3 regions of the Burkholderia sp. MSMB0856 genome follow, and region 3 is predicted to be linked to each of the others. Evidence: predicted binding sites of a transcription regulator. Region 3 holds the regulator's gene; each other region holds the start of a gene.

Region 1 (4,139 bases), on a different replicon from region 3:
CGCGTGCACAGGCCTGAGCGGTCCCGTTCGACGAATCGACAACGCAAGGAGCGCAGGATGCTGTTTCATGTGGAAATGACCGTCCGTCTGCCGGCGGACATGGATCCGGTCAAGGCGGCCACGCTGAAGGCCGAAGAGAAGGCGATGTGCCAGCGGCTGATGAACGAAGGGACCTGGCGGCATCTGTGGCGGATCGCGGGGCAGTATGCGAACGTCAGTATTTTCGACGTCGAAAGCGTGCAGCAACTGCATGACGTGTTGAGTCAGCTGCCGTTGTTTCCGTATATGGAGATGGAAGTGCGGGCGCTGTGCCGGCATCCGTCTTCGGTGCGGGAGGATGATCGGTAAGTGAACGCGACGCGCGGCGCGACTGAACGGCCGCGAAGAGTACGGCACGGGCGGCCGGCGATTTTCTCGCCGGTCGCCCGTGTCGTTTTGCAGCTGTCCCGTCCAGGTATCGACCCGCATCACGACGATGCGGCGACGATCACCGCTCCTGCGCCAGATGCGCCGCGAACCCCACCGTCCCCGGCGCGATCTCCGCCTTCAACGTCAGCGCCGGAATATCGTAGTCGCCCGCGTTCTGCCGCCGGAACGGAATCGGCTGCGCGGTCCACAGTTCGTCGAGACGTTCGCCGAGCGCAGCACGCGTTTCATCGAAGCGCGCGTCGTCCATCCGGTGCGTCTGGTAGATCACGAACGGCGGCAGCACGTCGAAGCCGGGGTAATAGAGAATCCCGTGCTGGATCGGAAACAGCACGTCGTCGATCGGCCCGTTGATGCCGCGTGCGCTGTAATGCGACTCCCAGCCGCCCGTCGTGACGACGATCATCGCGCGCTTGCCCGCAAGCGAACCTTCGCCGTAACGGTCGCCCCAGTGCAGGTCGGAATGTTCGCCGACGCCGTATGCAAAACCATACGCATACACGCGCTCGACCCAGCCCTTCATAATCGCCGGCATCGAAAACCACCACAGCGGAAACTGCAGGATCACCGCGTCGGCCCACTTCAATTTTTCCTGTTCGCGCGCGATGTCTTCGCTTTGCGTGCCCGTCGCGAACGCGTGCTTCGAGTCGAGCGACGGATTGAAACGCGCGTCGGGCGTGCGATCCGTCACGTCGTTCGCGTCGAACGCGGCCTTCCAGTTCATCGCATACAGGTCCGTCACCTGCACGCTATGCCCCGCCGCTTCGAGCCGCTCGACGGCAAAGTCGCGCAGCGCGCCGTTCAGCGAACGCGGTTCCGGATGGGCATAAACGATCAGCACATTCATGTTCGTCACTCCGTTGATTGAATGACTGCAGGATGCCGTCGCCAAAGGTATATTTGAAATGAATTCCTGATATTCCAGGTATAGCCATGAACAATCTCAGACGACTGGATCTGAACCTGCTGGTCACGCTCGACGTGCTGCTCGCCGAGCACAACGTCACGCGTGCGGCCGAAAAACTGAACATGTCGCAGCCGTCGGTCAGCGTGCAGTTGCAGAAACTGCGCGATTTCTTTGGCGATCCGCTGTTGCTGCCCGGACCGCGCGGCATGCGGCCGACCGCGCGGGCGGAAACGTTGCGCGAGGCGCTGCGTGACGCGCTCGACGCGGTCGAACGCGCGGTGCTGACGGCCACGCCGTTCGATCCGGCAACCGCGACGAACACGTGGCGCGTGGCCGCGACCGACTACGGCGAATCGACGATCGTCCTGCCCGCGCTGAACACGCTGCGGTCGGCCGCCCCCGCGACGCGCGTCGCCGTCGTCGAGCTCGTGCCACCGCGCATCGAGCAGGACGCGGAGCGAAACGGCATCGACCTGGCCTTCCACACGACGGAAGGTTCACCGGAAGGGATGCGGCGCCTGCCGCTGTTCATCGAGCGCTACGTGCTCGTCGGCCGCGCCGGTCATCCGAAGCTGAAGCGGCGCCCGACGCTCGCGCAGTTCGGCGCGCTGGAACACGTGATCGTGTCGCCCGACGGCGGCGGCTTCTTCGGCGTGACCGATGAAACCCTCGCGAAAGCGGGCGCCGCGCGGCGTGTCGTGCTGTCCGTTCCGCATTTCCTGTTCGTGATGTCGGCCGTCGCCAGCACGGATCTCGTCGCGATGCTGCCCGAGCGTCTGGTGCGCGACGTGCCCGCGCTGCGCGTGGTGGAAGCGCCCGTTCGCGTTCCCGGCTATGAAATGTCGATGTTGTGGCACGAGCGCGTGCACCGCGATCCCGCGCATCGGTGGTTGCGCGAGACGATCGCGGCGTCGGTGTAAGCCGTTCGCGAAAGCCGCTCGGTGCGCGCGTCGGCCACCGCCGCCGCCGCGCTCGACCCGGTGCCGGCAAACAGACATGCATTCAGGACTTGAAACCGCCTCTAACACTGTATATATTTACAGTACTTTTGCACCATTTGACCCGAATTCCGTCACCCATGACGGACGGACTTTTGTGAGGCGACCATGTTCCAGTCATCCGCATTCGATCCCGAGCAACCCGGCTTCAACCCCGCCCACTTCGAACGCGCCGCGCAGCGGGCGGTCGTCGACCTGCAGCGTGTCGTCGGCGGCCCCGCCCAACGCGCGCTCGGCCTGCGGCGCCGCACCCATCCGGCCGCCGTCCGCACGATGAGCTGGCAGGCGCTGCTGAACGTCGAGGAACTCGCGTTCTCGAATACCGGTTTCCTGAGCCGCAACGATCCGACGGTCGTCGACGCGTTCATCCGCCTGCGCGACAGCCGGCTGGTCGCGGCGGATGTCGAGGAACCGGTCGACTGGCGTCGCGACGACGACGACCTGCCGGCCGTCTACCTGATCGTCAAGGCGATGCTGGAAGCAGAAGAGGAAGAGCGCGCCGAAGCGGCCTGACGCATGCCGGCCGATCGCGAATGGCGTTCTGACGGAATCGCGTCGCCACGTTGCATGGCGACGCGGGAAGTCGCCAGCGCGTCGCGCGACGCACGCTGCCGTTTCGCAACCCGGAACGACGCCCCTTACAGCCGCGCCGCGAGTCGCGATCCCTGATCGATCGCACGCTTCGCATCGAGCTCGGCCGCCAGTTCCGCGCCGCCGATCAGATGCACCGAGCGTCCGGCCGCCTGCAACGGCGCGAGCAGCGCGCGCTGCGGTTCCTGCCCCGTGCACAGCACGATCGTGTCGGCTTCGATCAGTTCATGATCGGTCCGCTGCTCGCCGTACGACACGTGCAGCCCGCGCGCATCGATCCGTTCGTAGTTCACGCCGCCGATCATCTTCACCTGCTTCATCTTCAGCGTCGCGCGGTGAATCCAGCCGGTCGTCTTGCCGAGCCCCTTGCCGAGCGGCGCGGCCTTGCGCTGCAACAGCGTCACTTCGCGAGCCGGCGCCCCGACCTGCGCGCGCGTCACGCCGCCGCGCGTCGCGGCCGGATCGGTCACGCCCCACTCCGCTTTCCACTCTTCCAGATCGAGCGTCGGCGACTCGCCGCCCTGCACCAGATATTCGGCGACGTCGAAGCCGATGCCGCCGGCGCCGACCACCGCGACACGCCGGCCGACCGGCTGCCCGCCAGCCAGCACGTCGATGTAGCTGAGCACGTTCGGCCCGTCCTGGCCGGGAATCTTCGGGTCGCGCGGCGCCACGCCGGTCGCGAGCACGATTTCGTCGTAGCCGCCCGCGATCAGGTCGCTCGCATCGACGCGGCGGTTCAGGTGCAGGTTCACGCCGGTCAGCTCGACCTGACGGCCGAAATAACGCAGCGCTTCGTCGAACTCCTCCTTGCCCGGAATCCGCTTCGCCATGTTGAACTGGCCGCCGATCTCCGGCGCCGCGTCGAACAGATCGACGTGGTGGCCGCGCTGCGCGAGCACGGTCGAGCACGCGAGCCCGGCCGGCCCCGCGCCGACCACCGCGATGCGCTTCGGCTGCTGCACGCGCGTATAAATCAGCTCGGTCTCGTGGCATGCGCGCGGATTCAGCAGGCATGACGCGATCTGATTCTTGAACGCGTGGTCGAGACACGCCTGGTTGCAGCCGATGCAGGTGTTGATCTCGTCCGCACGGCCCTGCGCGGCCTTGACCACGAACTCGGCATCCGCGAGTAGCGGGCGCGCCATCGACACCATGTCCGCGCAGCCGTCCGCGAGAATCTGCTCGGCCACCTCGGGCCGGTTGATCCGGTTGGT
Region 2 (4,139 bases), 1.0 Mb from region 3:
GTAGCGGATGGCGTTGTCGACCAGGTTGCCGAGCATCTCGCGCAGCATCACGGGATTGCCGTCGACCTCGAGCGGCGCGTCGTCCTCCGGGCCTTCGTAGCCGAGGTCCATGCGTTTCGCGAGCGCGGCCTGCACCCAGTCGCGCACCGTGCGGCGTGCAAGCGCGGCGATCTCGACCGGCTCGAACGTCAGCCCGCTCGCGCGGTTCTCGGCGCGCGCGAGCGCGAGCAGTTGCGTGACGAGCCGCGCGGCCTGCTCGGAACTCGTCGCGATCTGTTCGAGCGACCGCTGCACGTCGGGCGGCACGGGGTGGCGCAGCGCGAACTCGGCCTGCGTGCGCAGCCCCGCGAGCGGCGTCTTCATCTGGTGCGCGGCGTCGGCGATGAAGCGCTTCTGCAGCGCCATGTTCTGTTCGAGGCGCGCGAGCAGGTCGTTGAACGACGTGACGAGCGGCTCGATCTCGGGCGGCGCGCGCTGCGCCTCGACGGGCGACAGGTCGTCGGGACGCCGTGCGCGGATGTGCGCCTGCAGCGCGTTGAGCGGCGCGAGCCCGCGCGACAGCCCGAACCAGACGAGCAGGATCGCGAGCGGCAGGATCACGAACTGCGGCAGGATCACGCCCTTGATGATGTCGTTCGCGAGCGCGTTGCGCTTGTCGAGCGTCTCGCCGACCTGCACGAGCACGGGCTGCGTGCTGTTCGACTCGGGCAGCGCGACAGTCGTATACGCGACGCGCACGTCGTTGCCGCGCAGCAGGTCGTCGCGGAACACGACGACGCCCGGTGGCGGGCGGTCCTCGTCGCGCGGCAGCGGCATGTCGGCCTCGCCCGCGACCAGCTCGCCGCGCGTGCCGAGCACCTGGAAGTACACGCTGTCGACGTTGTCCGCGCGCAGGAAGTCGCGCGTCTGCTGCGGCAGCGTCAGCTCGGCGACGCCGTTGACCGGATGGATCTGCCGCGCGAGCACGTACGCGTTGGTCTCGAGCGCGCGGTCGAACGGGCCGTTCGCGATCGTCTTCGCGACGAGATAGGTGACGGCGATGCTCATCGGCCACAGCAGCAGGAGCGGCGCGAGCATCCAGTCGAGGATTTCGCCGAACAGCGAGCGCGGCCGCGCGGCCTCGGGCGTGTCGGTTTCGTCGGGCGGCGCAAACGGGTTCTCGTAGCGCGCGTCGCGCGCGGCGTCGGCGGCGGACGGTTGATCGCCGGTCGGATGGCGGGGGTGGGCCGGCGTGGCCATCGCGGCGACGGCCGGGGTCAGCGCAGCGGCGTGCCGGCAGCCGCGGACTGGGGCGCGGGCGAGTCGGCCGGCGCCGCGGGCGCGACTTTCTCGAGGCAGTAGCCGAGTCCGCGCACGGTGGAAATCCGCACGCCGCTCGGCTCGATCTTCTTGCGCAGCCGGTGGACGTACACTTCGATCGCGTTGTTGCTGACTTCCTCGCCCCATTCGCACAGATGGTCGACGAGCTGCTCCTTCGACACGAGCCGGCCGATGCGCTGCAGCAGCACTTCGAGCAGCCCGAGCTCGCGCGCGGACAGATCGAGCACGCGGTCGTTCGCATATGCGATGCGGCCGACCTGGTCGAACGCGAGCGAGCCGTGGCGCACGACGGTCGGGCCACCGCCCGCGCCGCGCCGGGTCAGCGCGCGCACGCGCGCCTCGAGCTCGTTGAGCGCGAACGGCTTGGCCATGTAGTCGTCCGCGCCGAGGTCGAGCCCCTTCACGCGCTCGTCGACGCTGTCGGCGGCGGTCAGGATCAGCACGGGGAGATTGGAATTGCGCGCGCGCAGGCGCTTCAGCACGTCGAGCCCGGACATCTTGGGCAGCCCGAGATCGAGGATCAACAGGTCGAAGGACTGCATCGACAGCGCGGTATCGGCCTCGACGCCGCTCTTCACGTGGTCGACGGCATAGCCCGATTGGCGGAGTGACCGGGTGAGGCCGTCCGCGAGTATGCTGTCGTCTTCGGCGATGAGAATTCGCATGTTGCTGACCGATGGCCGGCGGGGCGTTCGCGCCGGCGCGGCTGTCTCCGAAGTTATCCGTGTACAACGCAGCCTGCATTGCGGGCTTGCATAAAACACTGTTTTTTTATACAGTGTCTGCATTCGTGGGCAGCGCTTGAAAGCGGGCGCGCCTCTGACAGACGCTGCTCATCATAGCAAAGGACGATTCATGGAAGATAGCAAGAAGGGCTCCGGGATGACCGCCGAGAAGAGCAAGGCGCTGGCGGCCGCACTCGCGCAGATCGAGAAGCAGTTCGGCAAGGGATCGATCATGCGGATGGGCGACGGCGAAGCGGCCGAAGACATCCAGGTCGTCTCCACGGGCTCGCTGGGCCTCGATATCGCGCTTGGCGTCGGCGGCCTGCCGCGCGGCCGGGTGGTCGAGATCTACGGTCCGGAATCGTCCGGTAAAACCACGCTCACGCTGCAGGTTATCGCCGAACTGCAGAAGCTGGGCGGCACGGCAGCCTTCATCGACGCCGAGCACGCGCTCGACGTTCAATATGCGGCGAAGCTCGGCGTGAACGTGCCGGAGCTGCTGATCTCGCAGCCGGACACCGGCGAGCAGGCGCTTGAAATCACCGACGCGCTGGTGCGCTCGGGTTCGATCGACATGATCGTCATCGACTCGGTCGCGGCGCTCGTGCCGAAGGCCGAAATCGAAGGCGAGATGGGCGATTCGCTGCCGGGCCTGCAGGCTCGCCTGATGTCGCAGGCGCTGCGCAAGCTGACGGGCACGATCAAGCGCACGAACTGCCTCGTGATCTTCATCAACCAGATCCGGATGAAGATCGGCGTGATGTTCGGCAACCCGGAAACCACGACGGGCGGCAACGCGCTCAAGTTTTACTCGTCGGTGCGTCTGGATATCCGCCGCATCGGTTCGATCAAGAAGAACGACGAGGTGATCGGCAACGAAACCCGCGTGAAGGTCGTCAAGAACAAGGTGTCGCCGCCGTTCCGCGAAGCGATCTTCGACATCCTGTACGGCGAGGGCATTTCGCGTCAGGGCGAGATCATCGATCTCGGCGTGCAGGCGAAGATCGTCGACAAGGCAGGCGCCTGGTACAGCTACAACGGCGAGAAGATCGGCCAGGGCAAGGACAACGCGCGTGAATTCCTGCGCGAGAATCCGGAAATCGCGCGCGAGATCGAAAACCGCATTCGCGAATCGCTCGGCGTTGCCGCCATGCCGGATGGTGCAGGGTTCGACGAAGCCGAGGCGATGGACGAAGAAGAGTGATGGTCGGGCGCCGAGGTCAGGCTGGCGAACCGGAACCGAGCGACGCGCCCGACACGGCGGGTCGCTCCGGCCGGCAAGCCGAATCCTCGGGGGCCAACCGGCGGAGCGCGGGCAGTCATGCCGCGACCCGCACCGCGACGAGGGCATCCGAGGATGCCCTCGTTTCGTTTGAGATGACCGCGCCGGTCGATCCGTTCGACGACGACGAATCGTTCGACGCGCACGACCGGTCGCGCCGTCGCGTGTCTGGTGTCAGCTTTCCGGGCGAGCGCGCGGCCGATGCGTCTGCGTCGGTCAAGGAAGATGTGTATACGCGCAGTAGCCAGCATCCGCGTCGCACGCGCCGTGCGTCCGGCGGTTCCGCCGACACTGCTTCAGGCGACGCATCCGGTGCCGCCGAGCGCAAGTCGTCGAAACCGCCGCGTTCGCTGAAGGGCCGCGCGCTCGGCTATTTGTCCCGGCGCGAGTACAGCCGGGCCGAACTCGCGCGCAAGCTCGCACCGTACGTCGGTGAGGACGAATCCGTCGAGCCGGTGCTCGATGCACTGGAAAAGGAAGGCTGGCTGTCCGACGCACGCTTTGCCGAGAGCCTCGTGCATCGCCGCGCATCGCGCGTCGGCGTCGCGCGCATCGTCAGCGAACTGAAGCGTCATGCGGTCGGCGACAGTCTCGTCGAGGAAGTGAATGCGCAATTGCGCGAGACCGAGTGGGCACGCGCGCAGGCCGTCTGGCGCAAGAAATTCGGTGCACTGCCGCAAACGCCCGCCGAGCGCGCGAAGCAAGCGCGTTTCCTTGCAGCGCGCGGCTTCTCGAGCTCGACCATCGTGAAGTTGCTGAAGGTCGGCGACGATTTCCCGATCGACGACTGACCGGTTCGGTCGCGCGCGCTG
Region 3 (4,139 bases):
CCAGCGCGGTCGCGCCCGCATAGTCGTACTGCTCGAGCTTCGTGATGATCAGCAGCGACGTGATCTCGGATTTCATCGGCACGTTGCCGGCGATGAAGATGACCGAGCCGTACTCGCCGAGCGCGCGCGCGAATGCCAGCGCGAAGCCGGTGAGCAGCGCCGGCAGCACGGCCGGCAACACGACGCGGCGGAACGTCAGCCAGCGCGATGCGCCGAGGCACGCGGCGGCCTCTTCCTGCTCGCGCTCGAAATCCTCGAGCACCGGCTGCACGGTGCGCACGACGAACGGCAGCCCGATGAAGGTCAGCGCCACCAGCACGCCTACCGGCGTGAACGCGATCTTGATGCCGAACGGCGCGAGATACTGGCCGACCCAGCCGTTGGTCGCATAGACGGCCGCGAGCGAGATGCCGGCGACCGACGTCGGCAGCGCGAACGGCAGATCGACGATCGCGTCGACGAGGCGCTTGAACGGGAACGTGTAGCGCACCAGCACCCACGCGACGAGAAAGCCGAACACGGCGTTGATCAATGCGCCGCCGAGCGCGGCGGAGAACGTCAGCCGGTACGACGCGAGCACGCGCGGCGACGCGACGGCGGTGACGAACTGGTCCCACGACAGCGTCGCGGTCTTCAGGAACGTGGCGGCGAGCGGAATCAGCACCACGAGGCTCAAATAGGCCACCGTGATGCCGAGCGTCACGCCGAAACCGGGCAGTGCGCTCGGCTTGCGAAAGGTGTACGTCGTCATCGGATGCTCTTGCTGGGTCGTTGCTGCTCATGGGCCCGACGCAAACGCCGGCGCGGGGAGTCGCGCCGGCGGGCCGTCGGGGATGCGGCGCGCTCTCGTGGCGCGCCGCTGTCGTTATGGTTTATTACTGCGTGGCGTTACTGCGGCTTGTAGATCGAGTCGAACACGCCGCCGTCCGCAAAATGCGTCTTCTGCGCATTCGTCCAGCCGCCGAACGTGTCGTCGACCGTGTACAGCTTCAGCTTCGGGAACTGCTTCGTCAGCTCCGCCGGCACGTTCTTCGAGCGCGGGCGGTAGTAGTTGCGCGCCGCGATTTCCTGGCCCTGCGGGCTGTACAGGAAATTCAGGTAGGCCTCGGCCAGCTTGCGCGTGCCCTTCTTGTCCACCACCTTGTCGACCACCGCGACGGGCGGTTCGGCCAGGATGCTCACCGACGGCACGACGATCTCGAACTTGTCCGTGCCGAATTCCTTGATCGACAGGAACGCCTCGTTCTCCCACGCGATCAGCACGTCGCCGATCCCGCGCTGCACGAAGCTCGTCGTCGCGCCGCGCGCGCCCGAGTCGAGCACGCCCGCGTTCTTGTAGAGCTTCGTCACGAATTCCTTCGCGCTCTGCTCGTTGCCGCCCGGCTTGTGAACGGCGTATGCCCATGCGGCCAGGTAGTTCCAGCGCGCGCCGCCCGACGTCTTCGGGTTCGGCGTGACGATCGAGATGCCCGGCTTGGTCAGGTCGTCCCAGTCCTTGATCCCTTTCGGGTTGCCCTTGCGCACCAGGAACACGATCGTCGACGTGTACGGCGATGCGTTGTCCGGCAGGCGCTTCTGCCAGTCCTTGTTGACGAGCCCCTTGTTGGCGATCGCGTCGATGTCATAGGCGAGCGCCAGCGTCACGACGTCGGCCTGCAGGCCGTCGAGCACCGAGCGCGCCTGCGCGCCCGAGCCGCCGTGCGACTGCTTGAAGTTGACCGTCTCGCCCGTCTTCGCCTTCCACTCCTTGCCGAACGCCTGGTTGAAGTCCTGATACAGCTCGCGCGTCGGGTCGTAGGACACGTTCAGGAACGTCGTATCGGCCTGGGCGTGCGTCGCCACGCCCAGCGCTGCCGCCGCGCCCAGCGCGAGTGTTGCGATCAGGCGGCCCACTCCGCCCACCAGCCCCGTATTGCGCTTCGCCATCCTTGGTTCTCCAGTGTTGTCGGTATTGCGATGTCGGGCCAGTCTAGCGAACGGGTTACATGATTAAAAATAATCGTTCTTCATTTTTTAATACTCAAAAGTGCTAACGCAGACGGGACGGACGGTTGCGGCGGACAAACCGGCGTCCGGGCGTCGCGAAATCGCGCCGGAACCGGCGCGATCGCGTCGAACCTCAAGTAACACTTGAAATTCGCGAAGTACTGTATAAAAATACAGCTCACTGTCTATCCATACAGTTCAGCCATGACCAAACTCACCGCCCGTCAGCAGCAAGTGTTCGACTTGATCCGCCGCGCGATCGAGCGCTCCGGTTTCCCGCCCACGCGCGCCGAGATTGCGGCAGAGCTGGGTTTCAGCTCGCCGAACGCGGCCGAGGAACACCTCCGTGCGCTTGCGCGCAAGGGTGTGATCGAGCTGGCCGCCGGCGCGTCACGCGGCATCCGCCTGCTCGGCATCGACGACGCCCCGCACCAGTTCACGCTGCCGCACGCCGGCCTGATGCAACTGTCGCTGCCGCTCGTCGGCCGCGTGGCGGCCGGCAGCCCGATCCTCGCGCAGGAGCACATCTCGCAGCATTACGCGTGCGATCCCGCGCTGTTCACCAGCAAGCCCGATTACCTGCTGAAGGTGCGCGGCCTGTCGATGCGCGACGCCGGCATTCTCGACGGCGACCTGCTCGCCGTGCAGAAGCGCACGGAAGCGAAGGACGGCCAGATCATCGTCGCGCGCCTCGGCGACGACGTCACGGTCAAGCGCCTGATGCGCCGGCCCGGCGGCCTCGAGCTGATCGCGGAGAACCCGGATTACGAAAACATCTTCGTCAAGGCCGGCAGCGCGGAATTCGCGCTGGAAGGCATCGCCGTCGGGCTGATCCGCTCGGGCGAACTCTGACAATCGGTCTCGCTGAGGAGAACATCATGGAACGCCTTTCCCGTCTGCTGCCTTTCCGTCAATTCGGCCGCCTGCGTCACCTGCGCGGCCGCACGCCCTGCGCGCCGCTGTCCGCCGCGGCGCCCGTGGTGAGCCAAGAAGTCGCAGTTGAACGGCAGGCGTCGCTGCTGCCGTCAGCGCTTCCCGCGTTCGCGCGGGTTTCGCTGAACGCCGGCCTGAATCACGCGGAGCCGGCGCGCCGTGCGCCCGTGCGCGTCTATCACGGCCGGTCGCGCCTGATCATGGTCGGGACGATCGATGCCGTGTGCCGGATGATCGATCGCTGCATCGCCGAGGAACGATCGGCCACGCACGGCGGTCTCTGATTGCGGAACCTGTCCGCACCGGAGGCATCGTGACTGGATCTTCGGGCCGCGCGCGGCGGCTCAAGCCATTGCTGATCGTCGTGCTGGCCGTCGCCGTTCTGATGGCGATCGGTTATGCGTACGCATCGCCGTACGTCGCGCTCGGTCGCCTGAAATCGGCGATCGACGCGCGCGATGCGCAAGCGGTCAGCGAATATGTCGATTTTCCGTCGCTGCGCATCAGCCTGAAGCAGCAGGTGACGGAAGAGTTGATGCGCCGGATCGACGCGGTGAAGAAGGACAACCCGTTCGCGGTGATTGGCGCGCTGATCGGGTCTGCGTTGATCGGCCCGCTGGTCGATGCCTATGCGACACCGGAAGGTGTAGCGGCGCTGATGAGCGGCGTTCCCCCGCGCGGCAATCCGGGCGAACGGCCGCCCGAATGGTCGGGCCCGCCATCAGGCGCTGCGCCTGGCAACGCACCGGCCGCGCCGCCGGTCAATCCGTCGAACGCACCCGCGCCGAGCAGCAATGCCCCCGCCTCGGCCGCAGCTGCGCCCGCCATCGCGCCCGCACCCGCCTCCGGGGAGGCGGGTCGTCCGCAGCAAACGAGCGCCGGCTACCGGAATATCGACGAATTTGTCGTGACCTACCAGCGCAGCACCGACGGCACACGCTATGCGGCGATCTTCCACCGCTTCGGCTTGTTCTCGTGGAAGCTGTCGGCGATCGACCTGCACGCCTGAGCGGCCGCTCTCGGCGTAGCCGCCGCTGGCGGCACGGCGCGCGACCGGCCCGAATCGCAGTACGACCCGGCCGGTCTCACGATCATTGCATTACTTGCCGCTCGCGGTGGCCGCTTCGCGTTCGCGTGCGATCTCGGCCTTTTGCTCTTCCGCCGACGAACATGCGACCAGAATGCTGCAGTTCACGCGATCGAGCAGTTGCGTGTTGCCC

Evidence for each region. Region 3 encodes LexA, which represses DNA repair genes until DNA is damaged. Its sites were predicted from a motif close to ACTGTATNNNNATACAGT; they were not measured.
Region 1: WS87_RS19785 (DUF2471 family protein) is a predicted target of LexA. The motif match lies at 2,360-2,377, and genes of this name have one in related genera.
Region 2: recA (recombinase RecA) is a predicted target of LexA. The motif match lies at 2,083-2,100, and genes of this name have one in related genera.

Annotation. Positions count from the first base shown of each region.
Region 1 is NZ_CP013428.1:480,233-484,371, reverse strand. Features, by position in the region: gene catA (catechol 1,2-dioxygenase) at 1-17, shown strand, start outside; gene catC (muconolactone Delta-isomerase) at 58-348, shown strand; gene WS87_RS19795 (NAD(P)H-dependent oxidoreductase) at 488-1,273, opposite strand; gene WS87_RS19790 (LysR family transcriptional regulator) at 1,360-2,253, shown strand; gene WS87_RS19785 (DUF2471 family protein) at 2,440-2,844, shown strand; gene WS87_RS19780 (NADPH-dependent 2,4-dienoyl-CoA reductase) at 2,970-4,139, opposite strand, start outside.
Region 2 is NZ_CP013427.1:2,923,939-2,928,077, reverse strand. Features, by position in the region: gene WS87_RS14890 (sensor histidine kinase) at 1-1,239, opposite strand, end outside; gene WS87_RS14885 (response regulator transcription factor) at 1,257-1,985, opposite strand; gene recA (recombinase RecA) at 2,176-3,249, shown strand; gene recX (recombination regulator RecX) at 3,249-4,118, shown strand.
Region 3 is NZ_CP013427.1:1,881,914-1,886,052, forward strand. Features, by position in the region: gene cysT (sulfate ABC transporter permease subunit CysT) at 1-751, opposite strand, end outside; gene WS87_RS09965 (sulfate ABC transporter substrate-binding protein) at 889-1,926, opposite strand; gene lexA (transcriptional repressor LexA) at 2,191-2,838, shown strand; gene WS87_RS09980 (hypothetical protein) at 2,865-3,203, shown strand; gene WS87_RS09985 (DUF2939 domain-containing protein) at 3,233-3,928, shown strand; gene WS87_RS09990 (universal stress protein) at 4,019-4,139, opposite strand, start outside.